DNA from 2 places in the Arthrobacter sp. FW306-06-A genome. Region 2 is predicted to be linked to the other one. Evidence: riboswitches for the same ligand, from Rfam matches in the RefSeq annotation. Region 2 holds a riboswitch; the other holds the start of a gene.
What was found. A riboswitch is a leader RNA that binds a small molecule or an ion and turns the genes downstream of it on or off. The one in region 2 is predicted to bind glycine.
Positions count from the first base shown of each region.

Region 1 (10,975 bases), 390 kb from region 2:
TGACTTCGTCGAGGGAGACCCGGTGGGTGCCGTCGCCCCAGAGGGCCATTTTCGCGGCGTTGATCGCTTTGGCGGCGGCGATCGCGTTCCGTTCGATGCAGGGGACCTGGACCAGCCCGCCGATCGGGTCACAGGTCAGGCCCAGGTTGTGTTCCATCGCGATCTCGGCCGCGTTTTCCACCTGCGCGGGGGTGCCGCCCATGACCTCGGCCAAACCGGCCGCGGCCATCGAGGACGCGGACCCGACCTCGCCCTGGCAGCCGACCTCGGCCCCGGAGATCGAGGCCTGTTCCTTGTAGAGGACCCCGACGGCGCCGGCGGCGAGCAGGAACCGCACCACCACGCCCTCCCGGTCTTCCTTCGTGGCCTTATCCATGCCGGGGGCGAAGTGGAGCGCGTAGTACAGCACCGCGGGGATGATCCCGGCCGCCCCGTTCGTGGGCGCGGTAACCACCCGGCCGCCCGAGGCGTTCTCCTCGTTCACCGCCAACGCCACCAAGTTAACCCACTCCTGCCAATACCGTGAGTCGTGGAAGTCCCAGTCCTGGAAATCCAGGTCCTGGTTGTCCTCGCCGGGGCGTGCGCATTCCTTCTTCAGCCGGTCGTACCAGTCCGGGGCGCGGCGGCGGACCTTCAACCCGCCCGGCAGCACCCCCTCCCGCTTCAGCGAGGTCTGGACACAGTCGGCCATGACGGACCAGATGTGCAGCAAACCAGCCCGGATCTCTTCCTCGGACCGGGCGGCCTTTTCGTTGACCAGCATCACGTCCGCGATGCCCAGCCCGGTGTTCCGGCAGTGTTCCAGCAGTTCCGCGGCGGTCCGGAACGGCAACGGCAACTCCTGTTTGGACGCGTCCAGTTCCTGCTGCGCGGCGTCCTCCTCGCCCTCGCGGACGATGAACCCGCCACCGACCGAGAAGAACGTCGCCGCGTGCAGCACCTCCCCGCCAGCATCCGTCACCGTGAAGGTCATCCCGTTCGTGTGCCGCGGCAGCACCGTCAACGGCCGCAGCACCATATCCTCCACCCCGTACGGCAGCGGCACGGCACCGGCCAGGTTCAGGGTCCGGGTCTCCGCGATCGAGGCCAGCCGCTCCTCCACTTCCACGGGCAGGATCAACTCAGGATGGAACCCCTCCAACCCCAACAACACCGCGGTCATCGTCCCGTGCCCATGCCCCGTCGCCGCCAGCGAACCATACAAATCCACCCGCAAAGACGCCACGTCAGCCAGGACCCCAAGGCTTTTGAGTTCCTCCGCGAACACAGCAGCAGCCCGCATCGGCCCCACCGTATGAGACGACGACGGACCAATCCCGATCGAAAACAAATCAAAAACGCCAACAGCCATGTGCGTGGTTCCTAACTAAAACTATGATCCGGTGATGGTTGCCGGGCTGGAGCGGGCAGGACATCCTCTGCGTGCTCGGTCGCGAAGACGCCCGCTGAGCGGACGTGACGCTCCCTTAGACGCACGCTGCCGGATGCCCCACCCACTCCGAGCGGACACGGCACCAAAGCGCCCGGCTCCAGTAGGCAACGATCGGGCCGACAACGCTCGCGAGTGCCGGGGAAAGAGAAACACACACGTAGTCCGGTCCCTCCCACACTCTCTCGCCCGGAACGAATAACCCGCACGTAGTCCGCGCCCGCCCGGAAGCTGTGCGACGTCCCTTTGTCCGCCTTTTGCAACTCCCCCGGTCGCAACGTACGCACGAGGGGGCTGCGGAGCCGGACTTTTCGAAAGCCTGCGTCAAAGCGACGAAGGAGCAGCAGGCGTGAAAATGTCCGGTCCGCCGGTCCCGAAGTCGACCACGGCCACCGACGGGCCAAGGCGACCACGGAGAGGCACCTTACTTGACGCGGCGGTAGAACGGGAGGTCGACGACTTCGAAAGGCTCTGCCTTGCCGCGGAGATCAACGTCCAGGGCAGTGCCGGGTGCCGAGTGTTCGACGTCGACATAGGCCATGGCGATGGGGTACCCGAGGGTGGGCGAGGGCTGGCCAGAGGTAACTTCGCCGACGACTGCGCCATCCTTGAGGACAGGGTAGTGCGCGCGGCCGGCGCGGCGGCCCTGGCCCTTGAGGCCTACGAGGCGGCGGCCGGAGGCGCTGCCGGCGCCGGCTTCCTTTTTGGCTGCCAGCGCAGCCTTCCCCACGAAGTCGCCTTCCTTGGAGAGGGCGACGACGGCGCCCAGTCCGGCGGCGAATGGATCGCCCTGCAGCGACAGTTCGTTGCCGTACAGCGGCATGCCGGCTTCGAGGCGGAGGGAGTCGCGGGAGGCGAGCCCGGCGGGGATGAGTTCCCCTTCGTCGGCGATGGCGATCAACGCCTGCCACAGGGCGGGGGCATCGTCGTTGTCCAGGAAGATCTCGAACCCGTCCTCACCGGTGTATCCGGTGCGCGCAAGGAGGAGTTCCTTTCCTGCGCCGCTCACCAGGAAGGAAACCTCGACGGCGGCGTAGTACTTCAACTCCGTCACCAGCGAGTGCTGCGTGGCCGGGACCAGGCGCAGCAGCAGTTCCTGGGCCTTGGGCCCCTGCACCGCGATCAGGGATGTGCGGGCCGACGCATCGTCCACCACAACGTCGAAGTCGGCTGCCCGCTCGGCAAGGGCTGCAGCCACCACGACGGCATTGCCGGCATTGGGCACCACCAGGAAGACGTCGGTACCGTCCTGTGCAGCTGGACGGCGGTAGATGATGAGGTCGTCGATAATCCCGCCGTCCTCATTGCAGATCAGCGAGTACTTCGCTTTTCCCACGGCCATGGCGGAAATCTTGCCCACTAGCGCGTAGTCCAGGAAGGCGGCCGCGTCCGGGCCGGTCACCCAGACCTCACCCATGTGGGAGAGGTCGAACAGGCCCGCAGCTTTACGGACGGCGTGATGTTCGGCCAGTTCCGAGCTGTACTTGAGCGGCATCTGCCAGCCGCCGAAGTCGGTGAAGGATGCGTCCAGCTTCTTGTGTTCGTCGTACAGCGACGTGTAGTTCCCAGTCATGGTCGGCGGGCCTCAGTTCTCGAACTCGGAGAGCGGCGGGCAGGAGCAGATCAGGTTCCGGTCCCCGGCTGCGCCGTCGATGCGGCCCACCGGCGGGAAGTACTTGTCCTGCTTGTTGTGGGCTGGGAAGGCGGCCTGCTCGCGCGGGTAGGCGCGGTCCCAGTCGGAGCTGACGACGGCGGCTGCCGTGTGGGGTGCGCGGCGCAGGGGTGAATCCGCAACGGCAAAGTCGCCGTTGGCCACCTGGTCGATTTCCTTGCGGATGCTGATCATGGCCTCGATGAAGCGGTCGATCTCCGCCAGGTCCTCGGACTCGGTGGGCTCAACCATCAGCGTGCCCGCCACGGGGAAGGACAGGGTGGGGGCGTGGAAGCCGAAGTCGATCAGCCGCTTGGCAACATCCTCCGCCGTGACGCCGGTCCTGGCCGTGAGTTCGCGCAGGTCGAGGATGCACTCGTGGGCAACGAGGCCGCCTTCGCCGGTGTAGAGGACCGGGAAGTACTCGTTGAGCCGGGAGGCGACGTAGTTGGCAGCCAGCAGCGCGGACTTGGTGGCCTCGGTCAGCCCCTCCCCGCCCATCAGTTTCACGTAGGCCCAGGAAATGGGCAGCACGCCGGCCGAACCGAATCGGGAGGCGGAAATCGGCACGTCGGTGGCGCCGGAACCTGCGTTCCAGGTGGTCGCGTCACCGGGCATGAACGGTGCAAGGTGTGCCTTGGCTGCGACGGGGCCGACGCCGGGTCCGCCGCCGCCGTGCGGGATGCAGAAGGTCTTGTGCAGGTTCAAGTGGGACACATCGCCGCCGAACTTGCCCGGCTGGGCGAGCCCAACGAGCGCGTTCAGGTTGGCGCCGTCGATGTAGACCTGGCCGCCGGCGGCGTGCACGGCGTCGCAGACCTCACGGACGTCGCCGTCATAGACGCCGTGGGTGGACGGGTAGGTGATCATGATGCAGGACAGGGCGTCCTTGTTCGCTTCGATCTTGGCCGTCAGGTCGCCGTGGTCGATGGTGCCGTCAGCGGCGGTGGCCACGACGACGACCTTCATGCCGGCCAGCACGGCGGAGGCGGCGTTGGTGCCGTGCGCCGAGGCCGGGATCAGGCAGATGTTGCGCTGCTGGTCGCCGCGGGAGTGGTGGTAGCCGCGGATCGCCAGCAGACCGGCGAGTTCACCCTGCGAGCCGGCATTGGGCTGGATGGACACCTGGTCGTAGCCCGTGATGGCGGTCAGGTCCGCTTCAAGGTCGGCGATCAGTTCACGCCAGCCGGCCGTCTGGGAGTCCGGCGCGAACGGGTGGATGGAGGCGAACTCCGGCCAGGAAATGGCTTCCATCTCGGCCGTGGCGTTCAGCTTCATGGTGCATGAGCCCAGCGGAATCATGGTGCGGTCCAGGGCCAGGTCACGGTCCGAGAGCTTACGGATGTAGCGCAGCAGCTGCGTCTCAGACCGGTGGGTGTTGAACACCGGGTGCTGCAGGTAGTCGGAGGAACGCTCGACGGCGGCCTCCAGCCCGAAGCCCTCGCCGCCGCCAACGGAACTCCCGGAAACGGTGGCGCCAAAGATGTCGCCCACCTGGGCGACGATGGCCGGCGTCGTGGTTTCATCAAGGGCGATGCCCACGGTGTCGGCGTCGATGCTGCGCAGGTTAATGCCCCGGGCCTCGGCGTCGGCGATGACGGCGGCAGCGCGGCCGGGGACGCGGACCGTCAGGGTGTCGAAGAAGCTCGCGTGCAGGACCTCAACACCGGCAGCCGTAAGCGAGGCCGCCAGGGTACGGGCGTGGCTGTGCGCCGTTACGGCAATTGCCTTGAGGCCGTCCGGGCCGTGGTAGACGGCGTACATGGACGCGACGATGGCCAGCAGCGCCTGGGCTGTGCAGATGTTGGACGTGGCCTTCTCGCGGCGGATGTGCTGCTCACGGGTCTGCAGCGCCAGGCGATAGGCGGGAACACCGGCGTCGTCCTTGGAGACACCCACCAGGCGGCCGGGCAGCGAACGCTCCAGGCCCTTGCGGACGGCCATGTAGGCGGCGTGCGGGCCGCCGAAGAACAGCGGCACACCAAAACGCTGGGCGGAACCCACGGCGATGTCGGCGCCCTGCTCGCCCGGAGGAGTGATCAGGGTCAGTGCCAGCAGGTCCGCTGCCACCGTGACCAGGGCGCCGCGCTCCTTGGCGGCACTGATGACTGCGGACTGGTCCCAGACGCGTCCGGAAACGCCGGGCTGCTGCAGCACGATGCCGTTGATGTCGCCTTCGGGCAGGCCCTGGGACAGGTCGGCGACCTCCACCTCGAAGCCCAGCGCCTCGGCGCGGCCCTTCACGATGGCAATGGTCTGGGGCAGGACGTCGGCGTCCAGCACGGTCTTGCCGTCGGCGGCGGGCTTGGCCTTGTTCGCGCGGCGCATCAGGAGCACGGCCTCGGCCACGGCGGTGGCTTCATCCAGCAGCGAGGCGTTGGCGATGGGCAGGCCCACCAGGTCCTGCACCATGGTCTGGAAGTTCAGCAGGGCCTCGAGCCGGCCCTGGGAGATCTCCGGCTGGTAAGGGGTGTAAGCGGTGTACCAGGCCGGGGACTCAAGGATGTTGCGGCGGATCACCGGCGGAGTGACGGTATCGAAGTACCCCTGGCCGATCAGCTGCACGGCCGTCTTGTTCTTCCCGGCAAGCTTCCGAAGCTCCGTGAGGACCTCGACCTCGCTGAGGGCGTCCTGGAGGCGGAGGGCGGTTTCCTGGCGGATGACCTTGGGAACGGCCGTGTCAACCAGGGAATCGACCGTGTCGTAGCCCACGGCTTTGAGCATGGTGTCGACGTCGGCCTGGCGGCGGGCGCCGATATGGCGGTCTACGAAGGTGGTGGAGGCTGGGGTAACCGACACGAAGGAACTCCATTTACTCAGGCGGCGCAGGGTACGCCACAGCTATTCGGGTTCCTCCCCGCTCTGTATTGGACCTGAGAGTTTCCGCGGAGCCTGCCCGGCAGGACCCGCTTGCACCGTCGGTGAGCACGGCAGTTCTTTCGCTCCCCAAGGGAAGAAGGACAACTGCCTGCTGCTTTCCAGAGGCGCCTCGCCGCGGCGGTACAGGGGCCTGCGAGATTCCTGGGGAGGATTTGCTCCTACGGCGCCTGCCTGTACTTCCGGCAGAACTCTCCCGCCGCAGATCAAAGGCTATTCACTTGTTGGCCGTGACGGCCGGTGGCGGCCCTCACAACTCTCCATTGTCCTACGCACCCACCCCTCCCGGCAAATGGCAAATCCTACCTGCGGAGCCGCTCCAGGGCGGCGAGGAGTTCCTCCACGTCAGCGGCGGCTCCCCCCGCCGGCGCGGGGGCCACCGACAGCATTGCGTTGAAGTAGAGGCCATCACCCATATAGAGAACTGCCTTCGCCAAGCCCGGACCGACATCCGCCGCAATCTCGTCCAACCAGCGCTGCTGGATGGCCGCGAACCGGCGCCGTGTCTCCTGATGCGCCACCTCGGCAAGCCTGGTGGCGGCGACGATGGCCCTGTCCAGCGGCGTGTCCGCCCATACCGAGGAACGGATGAAGTACGCCGCCGCGCCTTCATCGGCCGAGGCCATGGCATCGGCGTCTTCCCGGGCAAGGCCCTCCAGTCGGTCCAGCAGCACGGCAATGAGCGCTTCCTTGTTGGGAAAGTGGTAGAGCAGGCCGCCCTTCGACACGCCGGCCTTCCGGGCTACGGCGTCAAGGGTGGCAGCGCGCTCCCCCACCTCGATCAACAGGGACTCGAAGGCATCAAGGACCGCGTCGCGGGCTACAGGCTTTCGGGGCATGCTTCCCATCATGCCCTTCCCCGGGCGGGAAGACGGAACCGGCAGCCATTTCAAACTATACCGTCCGGACGGTATAGTTATTTCATGACGACTTTCACCAGCCCTGCGCCCACAGGCGCGGACAAGAACGCCCCGCGGCAGCCGTGGCGTGACTGGCTGGCGCTGGCCCTGCTGATGTTTCCCGTGCTCCTGGTCGCCGTGGACAACACCGCGCTGACCTTCGCACTGCCGGCCATTGCGCGCGCCCTGGAACCCACCGGGGTGCAGCTGCTCTGGATCGTGGACGCCTATCCCCTGGTACTGGCCGGCCTGCTGGTATCCATGGGGAGCCTCGGCGACCGGATCGGGCGCCGGAGGCTCCTGGTCATGGGCAGCCTCGGCTTCGCCGCGATCTCTGCCGCCACGGCCTTTGCCCCCACACCGGAGTGGCTGATCGCCGGCCGTGCAACCCTGGGCTTCTTCGGGGCCATGCTGATGCCGTCCACGCTGTCGCTGATCCGCAACATCTTTCCCGAGCCCAACCGCCGGCGGCTTGCCGTCGCCATCTGGGCTGCGGGATTCTCCGGCGGCGCGGCCCTGGGACCCATTTTCGGCGGCTGGCTGGTGGAGCACTTTTGGTGGGGTGCGGTCTTCCTTGTAGCGGTCCCCCTCATGATTCCCCTGCTGGTGCTGGCGCCGGCACTGGTCCCGGAGTCGAAGGATCCCGCGCCGGGGAAGGTGGACATCCCGAGCATCCTGCTGTCCATGCTGGTCATGGTGCCCGTGGTGTACGGCATCAAGGCAGTTGCCACGGAAGGGCCGGGCGCAGCAGGTCTGGGGGCGATTGCCTTTGGCCTGGCGATGGGGGCGGTGTTCGTGCAGCGGCAGCGGCGCCTGGAGCACCCGCTGCTGGACATGTCCCTGTTCCGCAACAGGGTATTCAGCATGGCCATTGCCGCCAACATCCTGGCCCTGTTTTCCTTCAACGGGTTCATCCTGTTCCTTGCCCAGCACCTGCAGCTCCTCGAAGGAATGAGCCCCTCCGCGGCAGGAGTTGCCATGGTCCCCGCGCTGGCGGCCACGGTGGTGGCAGGCCTGGTGGTGGTGCCGCTGGTCCGCAAGGTCCGGCCCGGGTACGTGGTGGCTGCGGGGCTGGCGTTCAGCGCTGCAGGCTACAGCATGGTGACGTTCGGAAACCACGACGGCGGCCCGTCGCTGCTGCTGGCAGCCCTCCTGGTCCTGGCGCTGGGCGTGGGCACGGCGGAGACCATCTCCAACGACCTCATCCTGGGTGCCGCCCCGCCGGCAAAGTCAGGGGCCGCCGCGGCGATTTCCGAAACGGGCTACGAGGTGGGCTCACTGCTGGGGACAGCTGTCCTGGGATCCATCCTGACAGCCTCCTACCAGCAAAACCTTCGGCTGCCGGCAGGCCTGGAGGGCACACTGCCCGGGCCTGTCCTGCACAACGCCGGAGAAACACTGGCGGGCGCGGTGGAGGCGGCCAACCTCCTGCCCGCATCGCTCGCTGGAGCGGTCCTGGACGCTGCCGCCGCGGCGTTCGATTCCGGGGTGCACGTGACTGCGGCGATTGGGCTGGTACTGATGGCGGCGGCGGCAGTCCTCGCCGCCGTCGTGCTTCGCAAAGCGCCAAAGGCGGTCTAGTGCCGCCGGGCCGCCTGGAACGGTCCGGGCAACAGAAAGTGCCCGGGGCCGAGGAGGAATCCCCTCGGCACCGGGCGCCCCGTGAAGTGCCCGCTACTTCGAGTCGGCAGCCGTGACCTTGGCGGTTGGCTTCATGTTTTCGGCCTGCACCATCCAGGCGAACTGCTCCAGCCGGGCGATGAACTCATGCAGGAGGTCCGCCGAGGTGGGGTCCTCCTCGTCCACTTCGTCATGGACCTTGCGCATGGTGCCGACGGCCGCCTCCATGGCGGCGACGATCCGCTCGATGGCATCCTCGGTGCTGATCAGCCCTTCAGGGAACTGGGCCAGGCTGGTGGTTTCGGCAACGGTGGAGCTGCGTCCGTCCGGAAGCGCATGCAGGGCCCGCATCCGCTCGGCGGTGTCGTCGGCAAACTGGCGGGCGGCGTCCACGATCTCGTCCAGCTGGAGGTGAAGGTCGCGGAAGTTGGTGCCCACGATGTTCCAGTGCGCCTGCTTTCCCTGGACATGGAGCTCAATCAGGTCTGCAAGGACAGCCTGCAGGTTGTTGGTCAGTGTGGGTGAAGCTTTCATGCATCCTCCTCAAAGTGGTCCAATATGCCAGACGCTACCAGCCGCGGACCCCGCGGCGGCAGCACTTCCGACAATTCATCAGCGAGCTTACTAATTCCGCAAACGAGTCACAAACGAATGTGATTCATATTGCGTCTTGCATCACACGCCGGGCACCCCCATACTAAATGAACGCCATTCATATAGTGACGACCGTCTCACAGCCTTTTCAGAAAGTGGTGCCATGACAGAGACAATCCGCACCAGCACTTCCAAGTCCGGTCCGCATGTCCATGCGCCGGCCGCGGACGGCTTCAGCGACAAGGGCCTCAAGGGCGGGCAGCTCGGGCTCCTCGCCGTCGTCGTCCTGGGCATTTCGACCATTGCCCCCGCCTACACCCTCACCAGCGCGCTGGGCCCCACCGTCAACGAAGCCGGCCTCCAGCTGCCAGTCATCTTCCTGATCGGGTTCATCCCCATGATCCTGGTTTCGCTCTCCTACCGGGAACTCAACGCCGATTCCCCGGACAGCGGCACCACCTTCACCTGGGTGACCAAGGCCTTCGGGCCATGGATCGGGTGGATGGGCGGCTGGGGCCTGCTGGCGGCCAACATCATCGTGCTGTCCAACCTCGCCGGCGTCGCCGTCGACTTCTTCTACCTTTTCCTGTCCCAGCTCACCGGCTCCCCCGAGCTCGCAGACCTGGCGGACAACAAAGCCCTGAACGTGCTCACCTGCTTCGTCTTCGTGGCGCTGGCCGTCTGGGTCAGCTACCGCGGGATGCACACCACCAAGCTGGTGCAGTACAGCCTGGTGGGCTTCCAACTGCTGGTCCTGGGCCTGTTCGTGGGCTTGGCCTTTGCCAACTGGTCCACCTCTGAAACGGCCATCCCGTTCAGCTGGGACTGGTTCGACGTGACCAAGATCGAGACCTTCGGCCAGGTTGCCGCGGGCATCTCCCTGTCGATCTTCGTCTACTGGGGCTGGGACGTCTGCCTCACCGTCAACGAGGAGACGGCCAACGGTAAGAAGACCGCCGGCGTGGCAGGAACGCTGACGGCTGTCATCGTCCTTGCCATCTACCTCCTGGTCAGCATCGCCACCATGATGTTCGCAGGCGTTGGCGATACCGGCAACGGCCTGAACAACGCCGAGAACCACGAGAACATCTTCACCGCACTGGCCTCCCCCATCATGGGTCCCTTCGCCATCCTGATGTCCCTCGCCGTACTCTCCAGCTCCGCTGCATCCCTGCAGTCCACGTTCATGTCACCGTCCCGGAGCCTGCTGGCCATGGCGCACTACGGTGCGCTGCCGGAGCCCTTCAGCCGGATCAGCAGGAAGTTCGCGACGCCGGGCTTCGCCACCATCGCGGCCGGCATCATCTCCGCGGGCTTCTACGCCGTGATGCACGTGGTCAGCGAGAACGTCCTGAACGACACCATCCTGGCCCTGGGCCTGATGATCTGCTTCTACTACGGCCTCACAGCGCTTGCCTGCACCTGGTACTTCCGCCACAGCCTGTTCAACAGCGCACGCCACTTCCTGTTCCGGCTGGTGTGCCCGGTGGTGGGCGGCGTGGGCCTGTTCGTGGTGTTCTTCCAGACCGCCGTGGACAGCCTGGCCCCGGAATTCGGCAGCGGTTCGGAGGTCTTCGGCGTGGGCTTGGTGTTCATCCTGGGCATCGGCATCCTGGCCCTGGGCGGCGTCGTCATGCTGGTCATGTCCCGCACCCACCCCGGCTTCTTCCGCGGTGAAACCCTGAAGCGCGATACTCCCGCCCTCGTGGTTCCGGAGTAAGGACAGCGCAGAAAAGGTGCCGTGCCCCGTCAGGGGCGCGGCACCTTTTTGGTTTTACGACGACGGATCGGTCACCAATAGTGCGCCACGTCGATCACCACGCGGGAGCCGGAACCCGGACCGTCAAGGGTGAAGACCCGGAACGGAAGGCGGGCGCGGACGCCCAGGCCCAGGCTGGTGTACCC
Region 1 covers NZ_CP084552.1:931,225-942,199, reverse strand. The annotation lists gene LFT49_RS04510 (L-serine ammonia-lyase) at 1-1,351, opposite strand, end outside; gene gcvT (glycine cleavage system aminomethyltransferase GcvT) at 1,854-3,002, opposite strand; gene gcvP (aminomethyl-transferring glycine dehydrogenase) at 3,015-5,879, opposite strand; glycine riboswitch at 6,069-6,166, opposite strand; gene LFT49_RS04495 (TetR/AcrR family transcriptional regulator) at 6,260-6,796, opposite strand; gene LFT49_RS04490 (MFS transporter) at 6,881-8,437, shown strand; gene LFT49_RS04485 (Dps family protein) at 8,531-9,010, opposite strand; gene LFT49_RS04480 (APC family permease) at 9,234-10,790, shown strand; gene LFT49_RS04475 (AMIN-like domain-containing (lipo)protein) at 10,862-10,975, opposite strand, start outside.
Region 1: linked by a shared signal. The riboswitch ahead of gcvP (aminomethyl-transferring glycine dehydrogenase) and the one ahead of cycA (D-serine/D-alanine/glycine transporter) in region 2 are both predicted to bind glycine.

Region 2 (10,975 bases):
TGTCTTCCCAGCATTCGAAGATGTTGGGGCAACCGGCTTCCTCGCAGACAGTGTGCAGGCCTTCCTTTTTCACCAGGTTCTTCAGCCCGACGAACTCCGGGCCCATTTGGACCTTGGCCTTGATCCATTCCGGTTTGCGCTCCACCGGGACCGCAGCATTGCGCTGCTCGATCCGCAGCATCTTCCGGCCTTCAGGTGCCAAAGTCATGATCGTTTTCCTTTGTTTGCTTGGGGGATCGGAGGCGTGCCGGGTGTCAGCATTCGACGACGTTGACGGCGAGGCCGCCCATGGCGGTTTCCTTGTATTTGGAGGACATGTCTTTGCCGGTTTCGCGCATGGTGATGATGACTTCGTCGAGGGAGACGCGGTGGGTGCCGTCGCCCCAGAGGGCCATTTTCGCGGCGTTGATCGCTTTGGCGGCGGCGATCGCGTTCCGTTCGATGCAGGGGACCTGGACCAGCCCGCCGATCGGGTCGCACGTCAGGCCCAGGTTGTGTTCCATCGCGATCTCGGCCGCGTTTTCCACCTGCGCGGGGGTGCCGCCCATGACCTCGGCCAAACCGGCCGCGGCCATCGAGGACGCGGACCCGACCTCGCCCTGGCAGCCGACCTCGGCCCCGGAGATCGAGGCCTGTTCCTTGTAGAGGACCCCGACGGCGCCGGCGGCGAGCAGGAACCGCACCACCACGCCCTCCCGGTCTTCCTTCGTGGCCTTATCCATGCCGGGGGCGAAGTGGAGCGCGTAGTACAGCACCGCGGGGATGATCCCGGCCGCCCCGTTCGTGGGCGCGGTAACCACCCGGCCGCCCGAGGCGTTCTCCTCGTTCACCGCCAACGCCACCAAGTTAACCCACTCCTGCCAATACCGTGAGTCGTGGAAGTCCCAGTCCTGGAAATCCAGGTCCTGGTTGTCCTCGCCGGGGCGTGCGCATTCCTTCTTCAGCCGGTCGTACCAGTCCGGGGCGCGGCGGCGGACCTTCAACCCGCCCGGCAGCACCCCCTCCCGCTTCAGCGAGGTCTGGACACAGTCGGCCATGACGGACCAGATGTGCAGCAAACCAGCCCGGATCTCTTCCTCGGACCGGGCGGCCTTTTCGTTGACCAGCATCACGTCCGCGATGCCCAGCCCGGTGTTCCGGCAGTGTTCCAGCAGTTCCGCGGCGGTCCGGAACGGCAACGGCAACTCCTGTTTGGACGCGTCCAGTTCCTGCTGCGCGGCGTCCTCCTCGCCCTCGCGGACGATGAACCCGCCACCGACCGAGAAGAACGTCGCCGCGTGCAGCACCTCCCCGCCAGCATCCGTCACCGTGAAGGTCATCCCGTTCGTGTGCCGCGGCAGCACCGTCAACGGCCGCAGCACCATATCCTCCACCCCGTACGGCAGCGGCACGGCACCGGCCAGGTTCAGGGTCCGGGTCTCCGCGATCGAGGCCAGCCGCTCCTCCACTTCCACGGGCAGGATCAACTCAGGATGGAACCCCTCCAACCCCAACAACACCGCGGTCATCGTCCCGTGCCCATGCCCCGTCGCCGCCAGCGAACCATACAAATCCACCCGCAAAGACGCCACGTCAGCCAGGACCCCAAGGCTTTTGAGTTCCTCCGCGAACACAGCAGCAGCCCGCATCGGCCCCACAGTATGCGACGACGACGGACCAATACCGATCGAAAACAAATCAAAAACGCCAACAGCCATGACGGGGATTCCTAACTAGAAAGTTCGTGGCGGGGTTGGGTGCGCCTGGCCGAATTCCTCCGCGTGCCCGGGGCCCACGCCGTCCGGGTTCCCTGGCCGAGCTTGCGAGGTTAGGGGGACGGTGGGGAGCACGTCTCCGGAATCCGTCCAGTCGTCAAGGCCGCACACCTAGACGGACCCCGCGAGCGTCGGCGGAGCCGGACTTTTCGAAAGCCTGCGTCAAAGCGAGGAACGAGCAGCAGGCGTGAAAATGTCCGGTCCGCCGACGCGGACGCAACCAGGGTGAAGCACTCAGGCGAGGTTGGTGATTGAGGGGTAGAGCGGGTGCGCTGCAGCCAAGGCCTCGACGCGGTGACGCAGGCTGGAAAGGTCCGCGTCGGCGTTGGCGATCAATGCCTCGGCGATGATGTCCGCAACCTCGCGGAAGGCGTCCTCTCCGAAGCCACGGGTGGCCAAGGCAGGGGTGCCGATGCGAAGGCCCGAGGTGACCATCGGGGGACGCGGGTCGAACGGCACGGCGTTGCGGTTGACGGTGATGTCGATCGCGGCGAGCCGGTCTTCTGCCTGCTGGCCGTCGAGTTCGCAGTTGCGCAGGTCAACCAGGACCAGGTGCACGTCGGTGCCGCCGGACACCACACTGATGCCCTTTGCGGTGACGTCCGGCTGGACCAGGCGCTCGGCCAGGGTCCGGGCACCGGCAAGGACGCGCTCCTGCCGCTCCTTGAACTCGGGGGACGCTGCGATCTTGAAGGCCACGGCCTTGCCTGCAATGACGTGCTCAAGTGGGCCGCCCTGCTGGCCGGGGAACACAGCCGAGTTGATCTTCTTGGCGATGTCGGCGTCATTGGAGAGGATGATGCCGCCACGCGGACCGGCGAGGGTCTTGTGCGTGGTGGAGGTAACCACGTGGGCGTGCGGGACCGGGCTCGGGTGCAGTCCGGCTGCCACCAGGCCGGCGAAGTGTGCCATATCCACCATGAGGTAGGCACCCACGAGGTCAGCGATCCGGCGGAACTCCGCGAAGTCCAGCTGGCGGGCGTAGGCCGACCAGCCGGCAACGATGAGCTGCGGCTTGGTTTCCAGCGCAAGCCGCTCCACCTCTGCCATGTCAATGGTGTGGGTGTCCTCGCGGACCTGGTACGGAACCACGTTGTAGAGCTTGCCGGAGAAGTTGATCCGCATGCCGTGGGTCAGGTGGCCGCCGTGGGCCAGGTTCAGGCCCATGATGGTGTCGCCGGGCTTGATCAGCGCGTGCATCACCGAGGCATTGGCCTGGGCCCCGGAGTGCGGCTGGACGTTGGCGTAGCCAGCACCGAACAGGGCCTTCACCCGGTCGATCGCCAGCTGCTCGATGACGTCCACGTGCTCGCAGCCGCCGTAGTAGCGCTTGCCCGGGTAGCCCTCGGCGTATTTGTTGGTCAGCACGGAACCCTGTGCCTGCATCACGGCCACGGCGGTGTGGTTTTCCGAAGCGATCATCTCCAGGCCATCGCGCTGGCGGACCAGTTCGTCGTCGATCTTGGCTGCGACCTCCGGGTCCAACGCGGAAAGGTCCGCGTTGAGGCTCGGGGAGACTACCTGCTCGAACACTGCGGTGTCAGCGGCCGCGCTCACAGTTCGCCGCCGTTTGCTTCGGCGTATTCCTCTGCGGACAACAGCGGGCCCTCTTCGGTGACGGTGACCTTGAAGAGCCAGCCGGCGCCGTACGGGTCGTTGTTGATCACGGCGGGGTCGCTGACGACGTCGTCGTTGACTTCCGTGACCTCGCCCGTAACGGGGGAGTACAGGTCTGAAACGGACTTGGTGGACTCGATTTCGCCACAGGTCTCACCTGCGGTCACCGTGGAGCCAACCTCGGGCAGGTCCACGTAGACAATGTCGCCCAGTGCTTCGGCGGCAACAGCGGACACACCAACCACGGACGGGCCGGAGCCGTCAGTGGCGATCCATTCGTGTTCGGCGGAGTACTTCAGTTCAGCGGCAACTTTAGCCATGGTGTTTTCCTTAAGTTTGGTGTTCAAGAGTGGGAAGCGCCGAAGCTACTTTTGGCGCTTGTAGAACGGCAGGGCAACAACTTCGAAGGGCTCGGCCTTTCCACGGAGGTCCACGTCCAGCGCGGTGCCCAGCTCGGCGTGCTCCACGTCGACGTAGGCAAGCGCAACAGGGTAGCCAAGGGTCGGGCTGGGCTGGCCGGAGGTCACTTCGCCCACCACGTTGCCGTCCTTGAGGACCGGGTAGCCACCCCGGCCGGCGCGCCGGCCGAGGCCCTTCAGACCGACGAGCTTGCGCTTGGAACCGGACTCCTTGGCCGCCTCGAGTGCAGCCCGGCCGACGAAGTCGCCTTCCTTGGACTTGAGCGCAACTACGGGGCCAAGGCCGGCGTCGAACGGTGAACGCTCAAGCGACAGCTCGTTGCCGTACAGCGGCATGCCGGCCTCAAGGCGGAGTGAGTCGCGCGATGCGAGGCCGCACGGAATGATGCCAAACTCTTCGCCGGCCTGGGCCACGGACTCCCACAGGGAAGCGGCGCCTTCATTCGGCAGGAAGAGCTCAAAGCCGTCTTCGCCGGTGTACCCGGTGCGGGCAAGGATGACGTCCTGGCCTGCGATGGTCAGCTCATTGAAGGCGTAGTACTTCAGGTCGGTGACCAGGGCGTGCTGGGATTCATCCGTGAGCTTGAGCAGGATCGCCTCGGCCTTGGGTCCCTGGACTGCGACGAGGGAGGTGGCCGCGGAAGCGTCCTCCACCTTCACATCGAAGTTGGCTGCCCGCTCGGCGAGGGCGGCCGCCACGGTGGGGGCGTTGCCGGCGTTGGGCACCACCAGGTACTTTTCGTCGCCAAAACGGTAGGTGATGAGGTCGTCGATGATGCCGCCGTCCTCGTTGCAGATCAGCGAGTACTTGGCCTTGCCATCCGCGATGGCGGACAACTTGCCCACCAGGGCGTAGTCGAGGAAAGCGCCGGCTTCGGGGCCGGTGACCCAGACTTCGCCCATGTGGGAGAGGTCGAACAGGCCCGCGGCTTTGCGGACGGCGTGGTGCTCGGCCAGTTCAGAGCCGTACTTGAGCGGCATCTGCCAGCCACCGAAGTCGGTGAAGGAGGCGCCCAGTTTCTTGTGCTCTTCATAAAGAGCCGTGTAGTTCTCAGTCATGGGGAATCCTTAGTTTTCGAACTCGGACAGCGGCGGGCAGGAGCAGATCAGGTTCCGGTCTCCACCGGCGCCGTCGATGCGCCCCACCGGCGGGAAGTACTTGTCCTGCTTGAGGTGGTGGACGGGGAAGGCAGCCTGCTCGCGCGGGTAGGCGCGGTCCCAGTTGGAGTTGACGACGGCGGACGCGGTGTGGGGTGCGTTGCGCAGCGGTGAGTCCTGGACAGTGAAGTCGCCGTTGGCCACCTGGTCGATTTCCTTGCGGATGGTGATCATGGCCTCGATGAAGCGGTCGATCTCGGCCAGGTCCTCGGACTCGGTAGGCTCCACCATCAGGGTGCCGGCGACCGGGAAGGCCAAGGTGGGGGCGTGGAAGCCGAAGTCGATGAGACGCTTGGCGACGTCCTCCGCGGTGACGCCCGTCTTGGCGGTGAGCTCGCGCAGGTCCAGGATGCATTCGTGCGCAACGAGTCCGCCTTCACCGGTGTAGAGAACCGGGAAGTACTCGTTCAAACGAACGGCAACGTAGTTGGCTGCGAGCAAGGCTGCCTTGGTGGCCTCGGTCAGGCCCTCGCCGCCCATGAGCTTCACGTAGGCCCAGGAGATCGGCAGGACACCCGCGGACCCGAAGTTGGAGGCGCTGATGGCCACGCCGTGGCCTTCCTGGTGCGCTGCCTTATTGGCATCGCCGGGCATGAAGGGCGCCAAGTGCGCCTTGGCTGCAACCGGGCCGACGCCGGGTCCTCCGCCGCCGTGGGGGATGCAGAAGGTCTTGTGCAGGTTCAGGTGGGACACATCGCCGCCGAACTTGCCGGGCTGGGCCAGGCCCACAAGGGCGTTCAGGTTGGCACCGTCAACGTAGACCTGGCCGCCGGCCGCGTGGACAGCCTCGCAGATCTCGGTCACGTCCGCGTCGTAGACGCCGTGGGTGGACGGGTAGGTGATCATGATCGCCGAGAGGACGTCCTTGTTCGCCTCGATCTTCGCGTACAGGTCCTCGTGGTCGATCGTGCCGTCGGCGGCCGTGGCAACGACGACGACCTTCATGCCGGCCAGGACGGCGGAGGCGGCGTTGGTGCCGTGGGCGGAGGCGGGGATCAGGCAGACGTTGCGCTGGGTGTCGCCGTTGGCACGGTGGTAGCCGCGGATGGCCAGCAAGCCGGCGAGCTCGCCCTGGGACCCGGCGTTGGGCTGGAGGGACACCTGGTCGTAGCCGGTGATTTCCGCCAGGTCGGCTTCCAAGCCGCTGATCAGTTCGCGCCAGCCTTCGGTCTGGGAGTCCGGGGCGAACGGGTGGATGGAGGCGAACTCGGGCCAGGAGATGGCTTCCATCTCGGCGGTCGCGTTCAGCTTCATGGTGCACGAGCCCAGCGGAATCATGGTGCGGTCCAGCGCCAGGTCGCGGTCTGAGAGCTTACGGATGTAGCGCAGCAGCTGCGTCTCGGACCGGTGGGTGTTGAACACCGGGTGCTGCATGTACTCGGAGGTCCGGAGTACCTCTGCGGGGAGGTCGAAGCCCTCGGCGTCCACCACCGGGCCGGCACCAAAGGCGACGGCGATCGCGGACAGGATTTCCGGCGTCGTGGTTTCATCCGTGGAGACACCGATGGTGTCGGCGTCGATGTAGCGCAGGTTGATGCCGCGTGCTTCAGCTGCGGTGATGACCTTTGCGGCCTTGCCGGGAACTGAGACGGTGACAGTGTCGAAGAACGTCTCGGTGGCCAGTTCCCGTCCGGCGGCCTTGAGGGTGGTGGCGAGGACGCGGGCGTTGTTGTGGACGCGCTCGGCGATGGCCTTCAGGCCGTCCGGGCCGTGGTAGACGGCGTAGAAGGAGGACACGATGGCCAGCAGCGCCTGCGCCGTGCAGATGTTGGACGTGGCCTTCTCGCGGCGGATGTGCTGCTCGCGGGTCTGCAGCGCCAGGCGGTAGGCCGGGAGGCCGGCGTCGTCCTTGGAAACACCCACCAGGCGGCCGGGCATGGAACGCTCCAGGCCCTTGGCCACGGCCATGTAGGCGGCGTGCGGGCCGCCGAAGAACAGCGGCACCCCGAAAGGCTGGGTGGAGCCGACGGCGATGTCGGCACCCTGCTCGCCCGGAGGGGTGATCAGGGTCAGGGCCAGCAGGTCAGCGGCCACCGTCACCAGCGCGCCGCGCTCCTTCGCTTCGGCGATGACGCCGGCGTGGTTGAAGACGCGGCCGGAGACGCCGGGCTGCTGGAGCACGATCCCGTTGATCGCGCCTTCAGGGAGTCCCTTGGACAGGTCGGCGACCTCAACCTCGAAGCCGAGCGCCTCGGCGCGGCCCTTGACGATGGCGATGGTCTGCGGCAGGACGTCGGCGTCCAGCACGGTCTTGCCGTCGCGGGCGCCAGCGTTTTGGCCGCTGGCCTTATTGGCCCTGCGCATCATCAGTACGGCTTCGGCCACGGCGGTGGCTTCATCCAGCAGCGAGGCGTTGGCGATGGGCAGGCCCACCAGGTCCTGGACCATGGTCTGGAAGTTCAGCAGCGCCTCCAGCCGGCCCTGGGAAATTTCGGGCTGGTACGGCGTGTAGGCGGTGTACCAGGCAGGGGCTTCCAGGATGTTCCGTCGGATGACGGCAGGGGTGATGGTGTCGTAGTAGCCCTGGCCGATCATCTGCACGGCAGTCTTGTTCTTGGCGGCGAGCCTGCGCAGTTCCGCAAGCACCTCAACCTCGCTCAGGGCGCCCTTGAGCGCGAGCGGCTTGGACTGGCGGATCGAACTGGGGACAGCGATGTCCACCAGGCCGTCAACGCTGTCATAGCCAACGGCCTTGAGCATGGTGTCGACGTCAGCCTGGCGGCGTGCACCAATGTGCCGGTCCGCAAAGACAGACGGTTGGGATTGAATCGTCATGAGGAACTCCAGGTTTGGCCGGCCACGGGTGGCTCGGCATGGATCGGGTCCCTCCCCGCTCTGTATTGGACCTGAGAGATTCCGCAAACCCAGCCAGGGCCTGCTTGCACCGTCGGTGAGCGCTGCCGGAGCAGCACTGCTTTCCAGAGTCGCCTCGCCGTGACGGTACATGGGCCTGAGAGATTCCTGGGGAGGATTTGCTCCTACGGCGCCTGCCCGGTGATGGCCGGGAGAACTCTCCCGCCACAGCTCGAAAGGCTTATTGAAATATGGGTGATTCGGCTCACAAGTTACAGGATGGCGCCCCCGGAGAGCAAATCGGTCCGCCATGCAGCGCGCTGGCAAGTACAGGTGCGTTACGCGGCGACCGTAATGCCGGGCTTGACTTTTGTTCGTGACGGACGCCACACTGAACCCCGTGATCCGGCCGGGCAGCGGAACTGGCCCAAAGAACGCTGGGCGCTCCGTCGCCGGCTGTGATTACCGGAGGCCCCGAAATGCACCGTGCGGCTTGAAGTCCACGGCGGATGCACTCCGATAACTGAACACTGATTTACCAATTAACGCTTTTGACCTGCGGCGGGAGAGCCCTGCCGGTACGTTCAGCAGGCGCCGTAGGAGCAAACCCTCCCCAGGAAACTCTCAGGCCCACGTACCGCCGCGGTGAGGCAACTCTGGAAAGCAGCCAGGCCCTGTCCTGGCTCACCGACGGTGCAAGCACGCCATCCCGGCGCGTGGAAACTCTCAGGTCCCAGACAGAGCGGGGAGGAAATCCAATCTTTGCGACACCCCGGGTGCCGCTCGAACGATGGAGTTCCTCAATGACGACCCACTCCCCGACGTCCCCCGGAAGCGGAGCCCCGCACCTGGAGCGGCAGCTCAGCAACCGCCACATCCAACTGATCGCCATTGGCGGCGCAATCGGCACCGGCCTGTTCATGGGTTCCGGAAAGACCATTTCGGCAGCCGGCCCCTCGGTGATCTTCGTGTACATGATCATCGGCTTCATGCTGTTCTTCGTTATGCGTGCCATGGGCGAACTGCTGCTCAGCAACCTCAACTACAAGTCGTTCAGCGATTTCGCCGCAGACCTGCTGGGCCCCTGGGCCGGCTTCTTTACGGGCTGGACCTACTGGTTCTGCTGGGTCATCACCGGCATCGCTGATGTCATTGCCATCGCGGGCTACTCCCGTGAACTGTGGCCCGGGGTGCCCCTGTGGATCCCCGGCTTGGCCACCGTGGCCATCCTGCTCCTGCTGAACCTCACCACCGTCAAGGCCTTTGGCGAGACGGAGTTCTGGTTCGCTCTGATCAAGATCATTGCCATTGCAGCTCTGATCATTGTTGGCCTGTTCATGATCTTCACCGGTTTCCAGTCCGACGCCGGCCCTGCCACCTTCACCAACCTGTGGAGCCACGGCGGATTCTTCCCGAACGAGTTCATGGGCTTCGTGGCCGGCTTCCAGATCGCAGTCTTCGCCTTCGTGGGCATCGAACTGGTGGGCACCACCGCGGCCGAGGCCAAGAACCCTGAGCGGAACCTGCCCAAGGCCATCAACTCCATCCCCATCCGCGTGCTGCTCTTCTATGTAGGTGCCCTCATCATCCTGATGGCTGTCACCCCCTGGACCGAGTTCAGGGCAGGCCACAGCCCGTTCATCGCCATGTTCTCCCTGGCGGGCCTGGGTGCCGCCGCCACCGTGGTCAACCTCGTGGTGCTGAGCTCCGCAATGTCCTCCGCGAACTCCGGCATCTACTCAACCTCACGCATGGTCTTCGGCCTTGCACAGGAAGGCGACGCTCCGGACGTCTTTGGCAAACTGTCCCGGCGGAAGGTGCCCCAGAACGCACTGTTCCTCTCCTGCGTGCTGCTGCTGTCCGGCGTCGTCCTCATGTATGCGGGCCAGGACGTGGGCAAGGCCTTCGACATGGTGACCACTGTGTCCGCTGTCTGCTTTGTCTTTGTCTGGTCGATCATCCTGGCCAGCTACATCGCCTTCCGCCGCCGCCGGCCGCACCTGCACGACGCATCGAAGTTCAAGATGCCCGGCGGTATTGCCATGGTCTGGGTGGTCTTCGCCTTCTTCGGCTTCGTGATCTGGACCCTCACCACCCAGCCAGACACCCTGGTGGCCCTGCTGGTCACCCCGGTCTGGTTCATCCTGCTGGGCGCCGCATGGTTCGTCCTCCGCCGCCGGCCCGCACACCAGGCCCGTTTTGCCACGTTCCAGGCTGAACTGCAGGCAGACCAGGACTTCGCCGACGCCGCATCCGGCAAGGCTTCCCGTCCGGGTGCCGCCGCAGAAGTGGGGGAAGAGCGGGTCAAGCGGTGATCGGCACGGAAACCCGCACATCGCAGGCGGGCACGGCCGCGGCCGGACAGCGCCAGGCCATGGTTCCCGAAACCGGCAAGGAATTCGTGCTGACCTTCCATTGCCCGGATGCCCTTGGCATTGTCCAGGCGGTGGCGGCATACCTGCTGGAGCAGGAATGCTACATCGTGGACATCAAGCAGTTTGGCGACAGGGCAAGCGGCCGGTTTTTCATGCGCATCCACGTCACCTCGCAGGTAGAGATGGAACTCGACCGCCTCCGCTCCGGTTTTGAACAAGTGGCCCGGGAATGGCGGATGGACTGGCGCCTGGAACGGCATGGCCGCAAGCAGCCCATCCTGGTGATGGTGTCCAAGTACGACCACTGCCTCAACGACCTCCTGTTCCGTGCCCGCAGTGGCGAGTTGCCCGTCCGAATTGCCGCCGTGGTGTCCAACCACCCGGACCTGGAACCCCTTGCCGCCTGGCACGGTGTTCCGTTCCATCACATTCCCGTGACCCCGGATACCAAGGCGGATGCTGAAGAGCGCCTGCTGGAGCTGGTAGACCACTACGCCGTGGAACTGGTGGTGCTGGCCCGCTACATGCAGGTACTCGGCGACGAAGCCACTACCCGACTCAGTGGCAAGGCCATCAACATCCACCACTCGTTCCTGCCCAGCTTCAAGGGTGCAAAGCCCTACCACCAGGCGTACGAGCGCGGCGTCAAAACGGTGGGCGCGACTGCCCACTACGTCAACTCGGAGCTGGACGAGGGACCCATCATCTCTCAGCAGGTGATCGAGGTGGACCATACGTATTCCGCCTCTGACCTGGTCACCGTTGGCCGCGACGCTGAATGCAAGGCACTTACCAATGCGGTGCGCTGGCATGCTGAAGGACGAATCGTTTTGTCCGGCAACCGGACGGTCATTCTGCG
Region 2 covers NZ_CP084552.1:540,301-551,275, forward strand. The annotation lists gene lipA (lipoyl synthase) at 1-208, opposite strand, end outside; gene LFT49_RS02685 (L-serine ammonia-lyase) at 255-1,697, opposite strand; gene glyA (serine hydroxymethyltransferase) at 1,989-3,311, opposite strand; gene gcvH (glycine cleavage system protein GcvH) at 3,308-3,691, opposite strand; gene gcvT (glycine cleavage system aminomethyltransferase GcvT) at 3,737-4,849, opposite strand; gene gcvP (aminomethyl-transferring glycine dehydrogenase) at 4,859-7,723, opposite strand; glycine riboswitch at 7,877-7,976, opposite strand; glycine riboswitch at 8,294-8,391, shown strand; gene cycA (D-serine/D-alanine/glycine transporter) at 8,545-10,056, shown strand; gene purU (formyltetrahydrofolate deformylase) at 10,053-10,975, shown strand, end outside.